DNA from 3 places in the Streptomyces sp. TLI_053 genome. Region 1 is predicted to be linked to each of the others. Evidence: riboswitches for the same ligand, from Rfam matches in the RefSeq annotation. Region 1 holds a riboswitch; each other region holds the start of a gene.
The links. A riboswitch is a leader RNA that binds a small molecule or an ion and turns the genes downstream of it on or off. The one in region 1 is predicted to bind FMN.
Positions count from the first base shown of each region.

Region 2: linked by a shared signal. The riboswitch ahead of BLU95_RS32515 (riboflavin synthase) and the one ahead of ribB (3,4-dihydroxy-2-butanone-4-phosphate synthase) in region 1 are both predicted to bind FMN.
Region 3: linked by a shared signal. The riboswitch ahead of ribB (3,4-dihydroxy-2-butanone-4-phosphate synthase) and the one ahead of ribB (3,4-dihydroxy-2-butanone-4-phosphate synthase) in region 1 are both predicted to bind FMN.

Region 1 is NZ_LT629775.1:206,933-212,055, forward strand. Features, by position in the region: gene BLU95_RS45445 (ABC transporter permease) at 1-926, opposite strand, end outside; FMN riboswitch at 956-1,086, shown strand; gene ribB (3,4-dihydroxy-2-butanone-4-phosphate synthase) at 1,334-1,984, shown strand; gene BLU95_RS41985 (hypothetical protein) at 2,993-3,166, shown strand; gene BLU95_RS00785 (alanine racemase) at 3,934-4,920, opposite strand; gene BLU95_RS00790 (transcriptional regulator) at 4,953-5,123, opposite strand, start outside.
Region 2 is NZ_LT629775.1:7,760,938-7,766,060, forward strand. Features, by position in the region: gene BLU95_RS32500 (MSMEG_1061 family FMN-dependent PPOX-type flavoprotein) at 1-164, opposite strand, end outside; gene BLU95_RS32505 (antibiotic biosynthesis monooxygenase family protein) at 293-598, shown strand; gene BLU95_RS32510 (SCO4226 family nickel-binding protein) at 892-1,140, opposite strand; FMN riboswitch at 1,557-1,684, shown strand; gene BLU95_RS32515 (riboflavin synthase) at 1,905-2,663, shown strand; gene BLU95_RS32520 (nicotinamide mononucleotide transporter family protein) at 2,660-3,316, shown strand; gene BLU95_RS32525 (bifunctional 3,4-dihydroxy-2-butanone-4-phosphate synthase/GTP cyclohydrolase II) at 3,313-4,626, shown strand; gene ribH (6,7-dimethyl-8-ribityllumazine synthase) at 4,750-5,123, shown strand, end outside.
Region 3 is NZ_LT629775.1:7,464,825-7,469,947, forward strand. Features, by position in the region: gene BLU95_RS31255 (zinc-dependent alcohol dehydrogenase) at 1-305, opposite strand, end outside; gene BLU95_RS31260 (ribonuclease FAU-1 family protein) at 520-1,206, opposite strand; FMN riboswitch at 1,563-1,693, shown strand; partial or broken gene ribB (3,4-dihydroxy-2-butanone-4-phosphate synthase) at 1,841-2,509, shown strand; gene BLU95_RS31270 (phosphopantetheine-binding protein) at 2,800-3,042, shown strand; gene BLU95_RS31275 (ATP-grasp domain-containing protein) at 3,046-4,299, shown strand; gene BLU95_RS31280 (MFS transporter) at 4,465-5,123, shown strand, end outside.

The DNA.
Region 1 (5,123 bases):
AGGCGCCTCGGTCGGCGCCGCTCGACGCCACCCTCCACCAGCCGCAACGCCCCGTACAGGGCAACGGCCAGGAGCGAGAGCATCAGGAGGGTGGATAACGTCCCGAACGTCTCCGAGCCGTTGCGCTGCACGGCGAGCAGTTGACCCAGGCCCTCACCGCCCATCACGAACTCGCGCACCATCGCGCCGGTGGCCGACAACGCGACGCCGGCCCGGAGCCCGGGGAGCACGCTCGGCGGGGCGAGCGGGAACTCGATGCGCCGCGTCAATCCCCCACGCTCCGACCCCGTCGGCCCGTGCCGCGGCCAGGACCTCCCGCTCCAGGCCTCGGATGCCCAGAGGTTGTTGACCAGAACGGGGAAGAACACCACCGGCGCGCACAGCACCACCACGGGCCACGTCCCGCACCCGAGCCCCGAGGCGAGCAGCGGTGCGAGGGCTACTGCCGGGACGGCCTGACGCGCTGCCAGGTACGGCTGCAGCGCGCGGGCCGCGAGGCGGCCGCAGGCGAGCAGACAACCGAGCGGCAGCGCCACGGCCGTCCCCGGCGCGACGCCGGCGAGGCTCTCGTACAGTGCCGTGACCGTCGCGTCCAGCAGCGCGCCCCGGCCCAGGGCCGCTACGAACGCCCCTGCCAGGTCGACCGGGTGAGGGAGGAAGAACGAGGACACGGCGCAACCCTCGACCGCGCCCGCCCGCGGCAGGAGGAGAAGCACGCCGGGCGCGAGCGGGGTCAGCACCGCCCCGAGCCGATCCCGGACGGCTCCCGTCGGCTTCTTGGGGCCCGTCCTCACACGGCTGCTGTCCGCTTCGCCTGTGCCCGAGCCGTACAGGTGGCCGATTCTCCCGGTGACCGAGGCAGCTCCTGTGCACGGCCGCCGAGTGCCGGGTCGGCGTGTGTGCCGTGGAACACATCCACAATCCACCGCATACGTGGCATGATCCTCCCGAGTGTTCGCGCGCTCCGGGGTCGGTGCAATTCCGAACCGGCGGTTAAAGTCCGCGACCCAGCCGACGCCATCGGCTGGTTGACCTGGTGAAACTCCAGGACCGACGGTGAAAGTCCGGATGAAAGGTAGTGCGCGGCGACACATTGTCCGGCCAGGAGCGGCTTGCCGCCCCGGCGCCCGGATTCGGTGCTCGCTCTCCCCGGAACGGCGTCTGTGCACGGGGGCGAGCTGCCACTCGCCATCCCTCCCCGCGCACCTGACGCCGTCCATTGCGGAGGCCGTGTGCGCAAGCACGCGTCCTTCTGGATGGCCGCGTTCTCTCGCAGATCAGTGAACTCCCGGGCCCACGGGCCCAGGGGTTCCCCGACCTCAGGAGAGATCAGATGGCAAACACCCTTCTCAACCGCACTGACCGCTTGCGGCAGGTGGAACAGGCGATCGAGTCCTTCCGTCGCGGTGCCTTCGTGGTTGTCTTCGACGACGAGTCCCGCGAGAACGAGGGCGACCTGATGGTGGCCGCCGAGTACACCGACGAGACCGCGATGCGGTACATGCTCGACCACTCCTCCGGTGTGGTCTGCGCGGCGGTGCCTTACGAGCGGTGCGCGGAGCTCGATCTGCCGCAGATGACGGCGGACAACTCCGGCCTGCACAGTACGGCCTTCACCGTGTCGGTGGACCTGCTCGCCGGCGGGACCACCGGTATCCCGGTCGACGAGCGGGCCCGCACCGTACAGGCGTTGTCAGACCCGACCGCCCAGGCGGGCGACTTCGCCCGACCCGGCCACATCTTCCCGGTGCGTGCCGCGCGCGGCGGAGTGCTGGAGCGCGACGGCCACACCGAGGCCGGGGTGGACCTGTCCCGACTGGCCGGGCTGTCCGGCGTCACCACCATGTGCGAGGTCGTACGGCCCGACTGGAGCATGGCCCGCCTCGACGACCTGCGGGAACTCGCCGCACGCGACGGGTTGGCGCTGATCTCGGTGGGCGATCTGGTCGCCTACCGGCTGGCCGCCCAGCAGTCGACCACCTGAGCGACCCGGTCGGCTCGGAGCCCGGCTGCTCCGAGCCGGCCGTCGGGGAGCGCCTGGAGGAGTCGACGCGCTCCCGCAGCCTGCGCACCGAGCCGGTCACGGTGCAGGACGCTTTTGACAACTCCCTCCTGCCGTAACCGCGGGCGGTGGAGCGTTCGCCCGTACCGGCGCCGGTACGGGCGAACGCTCCCGTGTGCCACCGGTGCGCCAGTGCGGAGGATTCCGTCGCCGGTGCGGCATCGGCACGCCCACAGCCCGCGGCCTGGCCTCGGTGAGTGCGGTCAGCCGGGCCGCAACCGGCGTCCGGATCAACCGCGGTGGTTGTCGATCAACTCGTACTGGGCCGGAGCCCTGGATCACGCCCGCAGGCTGGCGTGATCGCCCAACGGCTCCGGGTCGGGGGACAGTGGTCGGCCGGCCACGGCAGTCGCGAGTTCCTCGGCCATCGGAGCGTCCGACTCCCAGGTCTCCGCCTCACACTGCGCCGAAGTGAACCGCCCCGGGCCCGGGGAGGGGGAATCGTGCTGGTCGACGAGGACACCAAGGTGTCCGCCGTGCCGGGGTGCCGGGGACGTCGGGCCGGTATCACCAGTGGAGCGGCCGGCGGGCGCGGCGGGCGAAGGGCGGGACGGTGGGGTCGGGATCGGTCTGTGCACGGGCCCCGGATCCAGCAGCTCCGCCAGGCGCCGAGTCCGACGCCGATGTCGACGTAGGACTCGAGGAAGGCGGTGGAGCCGGCTGCCGGTTCCGGCCCCGCACGTCCGGTCGGCCGGGCCATCGGCGCCCCTGTCCGTCCTGTCGACGACCCTGTCGGCGTCGTTCTCCCCCCGTACGCGCACAGCGCGGTACTGCATGACGGCGTGGCAGCCGTGTCGATGCGGCCCTCTTGTGAAGTCACGCAGACCGGGCCGGTGGATGCAGACGAGCGGCCTCCGGACAGGGCCGACGGGTCCGGTCGAGGACCCGAGGTCAGTCGGTCGGTGGATCAGACCCCGCCGGAAGACACTCATGGGCAAGAACTGCCTGATCAAGGCTGGGACAGACTCGGCCGACGCCTTGGTTGTCGGCCGTTTCAACAAGGAGGCGGCCGAGAAGATCGCGGTCCCTGTCGTCGGCGCCGTGTTGGTCCTCAGCGCGGGCTACACCTTGATCCTGACCAGGACGGGGTCGTGGCGGAGGTGACGGACACGACGTGCATGTCCGCCCGGGAGAAGAGACTCGGAACAGCCACGGCCGGGGAACTGCCCTCGCTGACCGTGTGAGGGCTCATCTGCCCCGGCAATCCGGCCGCTGCCCCTACCGGTGGCGGCGGCCGGGCTCGTCCCACGAAGGCGCCGCAGGAATCACACCTCCGGCGTCCTCACACGCACGGCCATTGTGTCGTCCACGGTCCAACCGTGATTCTGGATCAAATTCGCACGGCGAGTCGACCTTCGCCACCACCAGAAACATCTCCTCGACCTCCACGCCGGTCCCCGAGAAGAGAAGGTCCACTACACGCAGTCCATCACGCCGAGGTCATGCCCACCACCCGAGCGTGGTCGGCACGGACTCCTCGATCAGCGACAGACCTCCGGTCAGTGGCGGCCTCGGCCGTCCGCCCGGGGTGCGGACGGAAGTCGTCGCGGCTGCACCGCTACCACCGCCGCCGTCCTGCCGACCGTCCGGTGGCGGGGCGTCGGGTACGGCTGGACCCGAGGGCACGTCGTCCCGTGCGCGGGGACGACCGGCCCCCCGCAGGGCCGGTCGTCCGAGGATCCGTCACATCGTCTTCCGGCTCGCGGTCAAATGTCTCACCGGACACGAATATCCGCAGGTCGTTACCTCACGAACGCCCCCGGGGTGCCCCTCTCCGGCCGTCCCGCCGCAGGGCCGGATCCATGTCCATGGCCTGCGTCACCGCAGGTGGAGCGGGACTCCTTCGACCACGGGGTGGGACCTGGCCACCGTCACGTGTTCGCTCCGCGAGCTGCGACGGACCAGTGGTCGAGCACTTCGCCGTCCTCGATGACGACGAGTTCATCGGCCAGGTTGACCGCTGTACAGACGTGGTTGGGGACGACTGTGAGAACGCGGCCGAGAGCGGGTACTCCGTGTCCTTCCGCCGGCCGGACGACCGCATGGTGTTCCCACAGTCCAGTGACCGTCGCCTTCGGGTACTGCGGCAGGAACCCCCGACCCGACACCCAGGGGGACCGGTCAGCGCCCAGCACCTTGGTCCCGACGTCCAGGACGAACCGGTCATGGGCGGGCACGCTGATCACGGTCGCCGTCGCCATCAGAGCCAGGTCGTCGACGGAGCAGGTCCCGATCGCGTGCTGTGTGGCGTCGTTGAAGACGTAGACGCCGGGGCGCAGCTCATTGACGACTCCGGGCCGCCAGGCACCTGCGGTGGGGGTGGAGCCGCCGCTGACGACAGGGGACTCCACGCCTTCCTCCCGCATCGACCCCACGGCCTCCGCCAGGACTCGCTCCTCGTCCCGCGCGGCGCGTTCGCGGGCTCCGGGGTCGTGGCCGTAGCCGTGTCCGGGAAAGGTGAACACTCCTGCCACGCGAAGCCCGGCAGTGTGCGCTGACCTGGTCAGCTCCCCGGCCCTGGAAGGGGACACCCCCGTTCGGCCGATACCGCAGTCCACCTCCACGAGGACCTCCACGGACCCTGCGGCACCGCCCAGTGCCTGCCCCAGCCGACGCCCCTTCGCCTCGTCGATCCACATCGGGGTCGCCACGAACAGGTCCTCGCACCCGGCGGCGACGAATACTTCGGCCTCGGCGAGGGTTGCGACCGTCAGACCCTCTGCACCGGCGGCCAACTGCCGCCGTGCCACCTGCGGGCACTTGTGGGCCTTGGCGTGCGGACGCAGGGCGAATCCGCCCGTCCGCGCGGCGGCTTGCATGCGTGCGATGTTGCCGTCGAGCGCGGCGAGGTCCACCACGAGCGACGGTGTCGTCAGCCCCTCGGGGAGCCTCATCCGCCTTGCCGCCTTTCCTCGCGTGCGCCGACGTTCTGCCGCAGCAGTTGCAGGCGGTGACGACCCTCCTCCTTCGGACGCAGTGACGGATCGTGCGAAAGCTTCTCGAGCATCAGGGTCCGCCTGAGGTTCGGTGGGACCGTCCGCGGCTCGTGATGGTCGCCGGG
Region 2 (5,123 bases), 7.6 Mb from region 1:
ATGCGGTCCACCTGCTTGCGGCGGGCGTGGTCCCCGGGCTGCTCGTAGACCTCCCGCAGCACGGCCGGGTCGCGGACCGAGGCGGCGGCGAGTGCCTCGAACAGGCCGGTGGGCCGATCCGGCCCGGGGGTTGACGGAACGACGGTCTCCGGTGTGCTGGTCATACCGATGAAGGTAGCCGTGGCCGAGTCCGAGCGGCCGTCCGCCGCCCGGAAATCCTGCCCGAACCCCTCGCAACTAGCGATTTCGCGTCGATAATGGGGCCAGGACGCTTTCGGGGCAGGTGGTCGCGGTGATCATCAGAATCTGGGCCGGCCAGGTCATGGCCGGGCACATCGAGGAGTTCTGCGAGGTGCTGACCAGCAGGGTGCTGCCACAACTCGGGCGCACCGACGGCTGTCTCGGCGGCGAGCTGCTGCGCTCCGTCACCGAGGGCGGGCACCGGGTGCTCGTGGTCAGCCGGTGGCGCGACGAGGCGGCACTGCTCGGCTACGCGGGGCCGATGTGGCGGATCCGGCCGGTCTGGTCGGAGGGCGAACTCCGGTACCTGGCCCACCCGCCGGAGGTCACCCACTTCACGCCGGTCCCCGCATCCTGACCCGGTCTGCTCCGCCGAATTCCACCGTCGGGCCTCCGTCGAGCCGCCGTCGAGCCCCGCCGCCCGGCCGGGTTCGGCGGCCGGGCAATTGGGCGGCCGAACAACAGCTATTGGTCAAGTGACCAACTATGCAGTTGGGCAACTGCCCAATGGGGTGATCGGCCAGTTGGGCAGCCGACCAAGAGTGTAGTTGGGCGGCCGCACAACAGGATGGCCGATTAATTGGGTAGGAGGCCAATAAGGTGCTTGGGCAAGCGGCCAACCGGCAATTGGCCAGCTGTACAGCCGAGCGGTCAGACGATCAGCGGAACGGGGTGCACCTCGGCCGCCGGATGCCCGGTGCGCTCGTGGATCCGCTGCACGGCCTCCTTCGACGGAGCCTCGGACAGGCAGTAGACGTGGCCCGACTCCGGATCGGCCCAGGCCTGCTCGAAGGTCACGCCCTCCTCGGCCTGGATCGCCAGGTCCGCCTGGTGAGCCATTCGCAACTGCTCCTCGGTGATGCCGGCCATCCCGTGGTGGACGTCCATGAACTTGGCCATAGCTCCCGCACCTCCCGCGGTCGCCCGCGACGGCGGGTGTCGCCGCCCCGGTACCACCAGCCTGCGCCCGACGCACCCCGGGCCGCCACCGGACACCCGGTCGACGCCGCGGCATGCGCCAGCCGATGCCCCGGTGCTCGCGGGACGACGTCCCGGACGACGCCCCGAGGCGCCCCCGCCGGACAGTTCCGGACTCCCGTGGCCAGGTCGTCGAATGCGCCACCGACAACCCCGCTCCACCCCGACCACCCCCGCAGCGCCCCACCCCGCCCCGCCCGACGGCGACGGCGACAGCGGCGCTCCGGCAACCCCGTGCCGCCATTCCCCGGGGCCGAGTGAAAGAGGCCACAGTGGACACCTCTCCCTTGCTCCGCGCGGATCATGGCAGAATGACGGCAGAAGTAGCAGTGACGTTCAGCGCACTCCGGGGTCGGTGAAAATCCGAACCGGCGGTTACAGTCCGCGACCCGTCCGCAGCCAGCGGCCGGTTGACCAGGTGAAATTCCTGGACCGACGGTTAAAGTCCGGATGGGAGGCGTGCGCGGCGGACGAGTGAGCAGGGCCCGTGGTCCCCCGGTGGACCTCGGGAGGCGGTGTGCGGCGACGAACGGGGATCTCCTCGTTCCGGCGCCCGGTTCGGCGGCAGCCCGGCAACGGGTCCCGTTGTCGTCCGGCGGCCCGCGTACCCCCGTGCCCACACGTGTCCGTGTCCCTCTCCCGTGCCACACCCCGGAGTCCGCGCCCCAAGCGCGAGGAGAACCCGGGTGTTCACCGGCATCATCGAAGAGCTCGGCGAGGTCGTGTCGATCGAGGAGATCGGCGAATCCTCGCGTATCCGTCTGCGCGGCCCGGTGGTCTGCGAGGGCGCGCGGCACGGCGACTCCATCGCGGTCAACGGCGTCTGCCTGACCGTCGTCGACACCCCCGAGGAACTCGCTCTCGGCACTGGTGAGTTCAGTGCCGATGTGATGGCCGAGACGCTCCACCGTTCCAGCCTGGGCGAGTTGAAGCCCGGCGGGCGGGTCAACCTGGAGCGCGCGATGGCGCTCGGAGCCCGACTCGGAGGGCATCTGGTGCAGGGTCATGTCGACGCCACCGGGCGGCTGTTGAGTCGCGAACCGGGGGAACGCGACGCGGCCGGCGAGCTCCGCTGGGAGGTGCTGCGGTTCTCGCTGCCCGACTCCGTCTCGCGCTACCTGGTGGAGAAGGGCTCGATCACCGTCGACGGCGTCAGCCTCACCGTGGTCGAGGCCGCCCGCGACAGCTTCACCGTCAGCCTCATCCCGGCCACCCTCGCGCTGACCACCCTCGGCACCAGGGCCGTCGGCGAGAGCGTCAACCTGGAGGTCGACGTCCTCGCCAAGTACGTCGAGCGGCTGCTGGAGGCCCGCACCCTCCCGCCCCTGCCCGGAGTCGACGCACCCCACGCGGCCAACGCCGTGGACGCGACGAATGGGACGAACGCGACGAACGCGACGAACTCGGCGGACCCGGCCGACGACACCCCGGGGGAGCAGCGGTGAACTGGCTCAACGGCACCGTTCACCTGCTCGGCCAGGACGTCTACCGCTCCGACATCATCGGCAACCTGCTCGGCCTCGCCGCCCTGGCCCTCGGCTGGCAGCGCTCCCGGCTGACCTGGCCGGTCCAACTGCTCTCCGGCCTGGTCCTGGTCGGCGCCTACTGGAGCGCCCATCTCAGCGGAGGCGTCGGCAAGCAGATAGTCGTGATCACGGCCGCCGTGTGGGGCTGGACCCGATGGCAGCGCGCCGCGCGGGGCGACGGTGGCGGCAACGGCGACATCGCCGTCCGCTTCGCCACCGGCCGCGAGCGCGCCGTACTGATCGGCGGCACCGCGCTCGGCACCCTGGCGGTCGGCACGCTCTTCACCGCCGTCCCGCAACTGTCCTGGGACGCCTGGCCGGACGCCTACATCTTCGTCGGCACCCTGGCCGCGATGGTCGCCCAGGCCCGCGGCTGGGTCGAGTTCTGGTTCGCCTGGATCGCCGTCGACCTGGTCGGCGTGCCGCTCGCCTTCAACAACGGCCTGGTCTTCTCCGGCTTCACCTACTCCGTGTACTTCGTCCTGGTCCTGCTCGGCCTGCGCGCCTGGTGGCTCCGCGGCCGCACCGCACACTCCGTGACCGACCCCGTCCTCCAGGGAGCCTCCGCATGACCGAGAACCCCGCCCCGCGTCCGGCAGAGAACCCCGTCGCGATCCCGCCCGGAGGCCCCGTCGCGACCCCGGTCGGCGAGTTCGTCCTCGACCCGGTCGAGCGGGCCGTCGCCGACATCGCGCTCGGCCGCGCCGTGATCGTCGTGGACGACGAGGACCGCGAGAACGAGGGCGACATCGTCTTCGCCGCCTCCGCCGCCACCCCCGAGCTGATGGCCTTCACCGTCCGCTACAGCTCCGGCGTCATCTGCGCCCCGATGACCGGCGCCGAACTGGACCGGCTCAAGCTCCCGCCGATGACCCAGGTCAACGAGGACCGCAAGGGGACCGCCTACGCCGTCTCGGTGGACGCCAGGGAGGGCGTCGACACCGGCATCTCGGCCGCCGACCGGGCCCGCACCGTGCGCCTGCTCGCCTCGCCCGGCACCGGGTCCGGCGACCTCGCCCGGCCGGGGCACGTCTTCCCGCTGCGCGCGGTCGAGGGCGGTGTGCTGGTCCGGCCCGGCCACACCGAGGCCGCGGTCGACCTGGCCCGGCTGGCCGGTCTGCCGCCGGCGGGCGCGATCGCCGAGGTGGTCAACGACGACGGCACCATGGCCCGGCTGCCCGAACTGGTGGCCTTCGCCCGTGAGCACAACCTGGCGATCATCTCCATCGAGGACCTCATCGCCTACCGCCGCCGCACCGAACTGCACGTCGACCGCGCCGCCGTCACCTCCCTGCCGACCGCGTACGGCGAGTTCACCGCCGTCGGCTACCGGGGCACCCTCGACGGTGTCGAGCACATCGCGCTGGTCGCCGGTGGACTGGCCGAGGACGGCCGGCTCCCCGACGGCGAGGACGTGCTGGTCCGGGTCCACTCCGAGTGCCTGACCGGTGATGTGCTCGGCTCGCTGCGCTGCGACTGCGGCCCCCAGCTCCAGGCCTCGCTGCGGCGGGTCGCCGAGGCCGGCCGGGGCGTGGTGCTCTACCTGCGCGGCCACGAGGGCCGGGGCATCGGCCTGGCGCACAAGCTGCGCGCCTACGAGCTCCAGGAGCGCGGCCGGGACACCGTGGACGCGAACCTCGACCTCGGCCTGCCCGCGGACGCCCGCGACTACAGCATCGGCGCCCAGATGCTCGGCGACCTCGGCGTCCGCTCGCTGACCCTGCTGACCAACAACCCGGACAAGCTCACCGCGCTCACCGAGCACGGGCTCAAGGTCAAGGGCCGCGAGCCGGTCGAGATCCCGGCCGGCGAGCACAACGCGCGCTACCTGCGGACCAAGCGCGACCGGATGGGCCACGACCTGCCCGGCCTCGACGGCTGACCCGCACCCGGGCCTCGCACACCCGGACCTCGCACACCGCGCACCCCGTACACCCCGACACACCGCGCACCCCGAACCCTGCACCCCGAACCCCGAACCCCGAACCACCGAAAGGCACCGCACATGAGCGGCCACGGAGCCCCCGAGCTGACCATCGACAACGCCGCCGACCTCAAGGTCGCCGTGATCGCCGCCCAGTGGCACGATCAGGTGATGAACGGCCTGCTCGACGGCGCCCACCGCGCCCTCAAGGAGCTGGGCGTCGCCGAGCCGACCGTCCTGCGCGTCCCCGGCACCTTCGAGCTGCCGGTGGCCGCCAAGCGCCTCGCCGACCGCGGCTACGACGCAGTGATCGCCCTCGGCGTGGTCATCCGGGGCGGCACCCCGCACTTCGACTACGTCTGCCAGGCCGCCACCGCGGGCCTCACCCAGGTTTCCGTCGACACCGGCGTGCCGGTCGGTTTCGGTGTGCTGACCTGCGACAACGAGCAGCAGGC
Region 3 (5,123 bases), 7.3 Mb from region 1:
CTGTTGCCGGAGCGGCAGTGGCGGCAGGTGCCGCAGCGGGTCAGCAGGTCCACGGTGACCAGATCGCCGACGGCGGGGGCGTCCTCCAGTGCGGCGGCGCGCGCACCTACCTGCTCGACCCGGCCGGAGACCTCGTGGCCGGCGGCCACGGGGTAGACGGGCATGGCGCCGGTGTAGAGCTTGGCCTCCATGGTGCACAGCCCGCAGGCGGCGATCCGGACGAGCACGTCGTCCTCGCCGATCTCGGGGCGCGGGGTCTCGCGGATCTCGACGGAGCCGGGGGAGGTCACCAGGGCTATGCGCATCGGTCGTTCCTTTCGCGGTGCTGTGGTGCTGCGGTGCGGTACTGCGGTGGTGCAGCGGTGTCGGCTGCTGCGGTGCGACTGCCGCGGTGCGGGCCGCCGCGGGCACGGGGGTGCCGCGGTGCGGGTGGCGCCGTGCGGTCGCGCCGCCGGGGCACGGGTGGCGCCCCGACGGGCCGGTCGGTCGGGTGGACCGCCCGGACGGCGGGGGGTCGGCTCAGGCCGGGGGAGGGGGAGCGGTCCACTGCGCGGCGGGTCGCCAGTGCGTCCACCGCTCGGTCCACCAGGTGTCGCCGCGGTCGATCCGGGCGGCGAGCGCCGCGGCCTCGGCACGGACGGCGGCGGCCTGTTCGGGAGTGAAGCCGCCGGTGCGGGCGCGCTCCTCGAAGGCCTCGACGTCCTTCCAGCGGTACGGGCCGCCGTCGGCCGGGATCCAGAGGTCGAGCTCGTGGTCGAGGGTGTCGACGCCCTCGTCGGTGATCCGGTACGGGTCCTGGAAGTTGACGTACCAGCCGGAGAGCTCGTCGGTCTCCGGGTCGCGGAAGGCCCAGACGGCGTAGGCCTCGCCGGGGCGCTGCAGCTGCAGGACACCGGGGCTGCGCCAGCGGTCGGCGACGGTGCTCCAGCCGTGCGGTCCCCAGCTGAACTCGCCCTCGCCGAAGGAGAGCCGGGTGTCGTGGGCCAGGTACACGGCGAGCAGGTCGGGTTCGTGGGCGACGACCCGGACGGGGTGGCTCAGCCAGACCCGTCCGTCGAGGATCTCCCGCCGCAGCACCACCTGACCCGGCGTCAACAAGGTGCCTGCGGAGACGGGTTCGGAGACCGGGACGGCCGTCGGAACGGCTGCGCCGAGGTCGTTCGCCGGCCCGGCCGCGCCTGCGCCGGGTTCGTCGCCGACGGACACGGCGGAGCGCCCCGGACTCCTCGAAGGATCGTGCATGAACGTCTTGCCCCCGTTTCGCAATGCCGCCCCCGGAACGCGGGCGGCGAGACTCCGGCCCCCGCCGGAGTGCCGAACGCCCGCCCCTCGGACCCCGTCCCCAGTGGTTCGACGCAGGTCGAACGGGGGTCACTACTCGTGGGTAGGCATCGGCGGTCCGGATCTTAAGCACGCTCGGACGGCATTGGCAATGCCCGCCGAACGGCGGGGTCGGGAACCCCCGGTTCGGCGTGTGATGCAGCCCACGGCTCCACCCGTTCACCGACGTCTTGTCAAGATCGCGGCAAGTGTGCGAGGTTGACGGGCGTTGTTCAAGACGTTTGCGCACTCCGGGGTCGGTGAAATTCCGAACCGGCGGTTACAGTCCGCGACCCGTCCGCCGCCAGCGGCCGGTTGACCAGGTGAAACTCCTGGACCGACGGTTAAAGTCCGGAAGGGAGGCAGTGCGCGGCGGGCAGGTTTTTCCGACGGCCGGGGGGATTCCCGTCGGCCGGTCGGTCGCGGGCCGCTTCCACCGGAATGCGGTCGACGACCGCCCCTGCACGCCCATGCTCCAGCAGCCCCGGAAGTCCGCGCCCCGAGCGCGAGGAGAGTTCCGATGGGCCACACCACGGGCACGACCACCGCCGACGCGACCTCGTACGCGGCCGGCGACACCGAGCAGCCGTTCGACTCCGTCGAGTACGCGGTCGCGCAGATCGCGGCCGGCCGGGCGGTCGTCGTCGTCGACGACGAGAGCCGCGAGAACGAGGGCGACCTGGTCTTCGCCGCCGAGCTCGCCACCACCGAGCTGGTCGCCTTCGCCATGACCGAATGCCGCGGACTGCTCTGCGCCCCGATGACCGGCGCCGACCTCGACCGGCTGGAACTGGACCAGATGGTCCGTGAAAACACCGAGCACCACCGCACCGCCTTCACCGTCTCGGTCGACGCCGCGGCCGGCATCAGCACCGGCATCTCGGCGGCCGACCGGGCGCTGACCCTGCGGCTGCTGGCCGAGCCGGGCACCCGCCCGGCCGAGCTGGTGCGCCCGGGCCACGTCTTTCCGCTGCGGGCGGTCGACGGCGGTGTGCCGGCGCGGGCCGGTCACACCGAGGCCGGGGTGGACCTGTGCCGGCTGGCCGGCCTGCGTCCGGCGGCGGCGATCTGCGAGATCGCGATGGCCGACGGTGCCATGGCCAGACTGCCGGAGCTGCGCGAGTTCGCCGGCCGGCACGGCCTGGCGCTGATCTCCATCGCCGACCTGATCGAGTACCTGCGCACCGCGGGCGGTGCGGCCGGGGCGGCGGTCCCGGAGGGTGCGGCCGGGGCGGCGGTCCCGGCCGGAGCGGCACGGACGGCGGTCGCGGTGGCCGCCGGCTGATTCCGCCGGGAAACCGGCCGCAGGGGGGCGGTTCCGCCGGGAATTCCATTTCCGGGGCGGTGCCGTGATTCGCCCTGCCCGCAGGAATTCCGGCACCGGCTCCGGTTAACCGGCTGTTTTCCCGGAATTGACAGTTCCGCAACCCTGCTCCAATAATCGATTCACGGATGCACGCCGACGGGGAGAGGCCTGGTATGTCCGACACCAGCACCACGGAAACACTCAGAATTATTTGGGAAGAAGTCCTCGGCACGCCGGTCGACGACCTGGACGCCGATTTCTTCGATCTCGGCGGGGATTCCCTGCTGGCCCTCGCGATTTCCACCCGGGCCATCGAGTCCGGTCTGGACATGCCCCGGTCGGCGGTGCTGCGCCGCAGCACCCTCCGGCAGCTCGCCGAGGCCGTCGAGGACCCACGACTCTTCGATCGCGCCTGAGCGATGGCCATCGTCGTCGTCTACGACCAGGGCTCGGCCTCGCCGCGCGAGGTGATCGCCCTGGGGCGCACGGCTCCGGTACTGGTCGCGCTGGCCGACTCCGACCACGCCCGGCAGGTCGGCCCGCTGTTCGAGGAGAACTGCGCGGGCGTCGTCACGCTGGCCGAAGGTGACGGGGCCGCCGCCGCCCGGCTGCGCGAGTACGGGGCCGCGGGCATCCTGACGTTCAGCGAACGGATGCTCGCCGACACCGCCCGGCTCGCCGGACTGCTCGGCCTGCCGTTCAACACCCCGGAGACCGTCCGGGTGTTGACCGACAAGGCGGCGCAGCGCCGACGGCTGCGGGAGGCGGGGGTGGACAGTGTGCGCAGCGCGCTGCTCACCGACGCCGAGGGCTGGCGCGCCGCGCTGACCGAGGTGGGCCTGCCCGCCGTGGTCAAGCCGGTCCGCGGGGAGGGCAGCCGGAACACCGTCCTGGTGACGGATCCGGACCGCGGCGCCGCCGTGGTCGAGGAGTTCCTGCGGTCCGAACCGGCGCTGGTGGTCGAGGAGTTCCTGCGGGGCGCGGACTGCGCGCCGTTCGGGGACTACGTGTCGGTGGAGAGTGCCGTCACACCCGCCGGGATCCGCCACTTCGCCGTCACCGGAAAGCTGCCGCTGGCGCCGCCGTTCCGGGAGTCCGGGCAGTTCTGGCCCTCGCAGCTGGCCCCCGGGCCGGAGGCGGAGGTGGTCGGGCTGGCCGACCGGGCGCTCCGGGCGCTCGGGGTCACGCACGGTCTGGTGCACACCGAGATCAAGCTGACGGCCGCCGGGCCCCGGCTGATCGAGGTCAACGGCCGCCTCGGCGGGGACCAGACCGATCTGGCCGGACGGTCCGTCGGGCTCGATCTGGTCGCGCTGGCCGGTGAGTTGGCGCTCGGACGCGAGCCCGGGCCGCTCCCGGCCCGTCCGGACCGGGTGCACTTCCAGTACTACACCCCCGGCCCCACCGGGGGCGGCCGGCTGACCCGGGTCGACGGCCAGGCCGCCGTCCGGGCGCTGCCCGGGGTCGAGTCGTACCGGCTCGCGGTGCGGCCCGGCACCGAGCTGGCCGCCGGGACCTCCACCACCCTGCTCGACATGCTGTGCGGCTCGGCCGCCGACCACCGGGGCATGACCGCGCTGGTGGAGCAGGCGGTCGCCCTGCTGGCCTACGAGTTCGACGTCGACGGCCGGCCGGTCAGACGCACCGCCCGGGACCTGCTCGACCACGTCTGAGGCGTCCCGTCCGGGGACGCCCGGTGGGCCGTCGGCGCCGCCCGGACCGCCCGGACTGCCCGGACCGCCGGGTTCGGAGGGCCGCGGCCCGGCCCCGGTCGCGTCCACCCCCGCGAACCACGCCCCGGACGTGCCCACCTCCGCGAACCACCCCCTGGATGACTCATGCCTACCATCGGCTCGGCCGCCGCCGGGTTCCTGAGGGAACTCGTCCCGGCGCCCGGGGCCGAGCGCCGCATGGGTGTGCTCACGCTCACCCAGTCGCTCGGCACCGGCCTCTTCCTGACCTCCAGTGCCATCTTCTTCACCAGGACCGTCGGGCTGTCCGCCGAGAGCGTCTCGGTGGCCATGTCGGCGGCCGGGCTGTGCGGGTTCCTCGCCACCGTCCCGGGCGGGCGGGTCGCCGACCGGTTCGGCGCGCGCCGGCCGCTGGCGGCCAGTTACGGTCTGCTCGCGGTGCTGTTCGTCGGCTACGCCTTCGTCGAGGGCGTGCCCGCGTTCACGGCCGTGGCCTGCGCGATAGCGGTGTGCGAGACTGTCGGCAGCCCGCTGCGCGCGGCCCTGACCCACGCCCTGTTCGGCTCCGCCCGCTCCGCGGGGGTCCGGGCGAGGATGCGCAGCCTGTTCAATCTCGGCTTCACGGCCGGCGCCGGCCTGGCCGGGGCCGCGCTGGCGACGGATTCGCGGATCGCCTTCCTGCTCGTGATCGCGGTCAACGTGGCCCTCCAACTGCTGTGTGCCATCATGGCGTTGGGCCTGCGGCCGGACGGACCGGAGGTGGTCCCGGCCACCGCGGGGCGCTCCTGGGAGGCCTTCCGCGACCG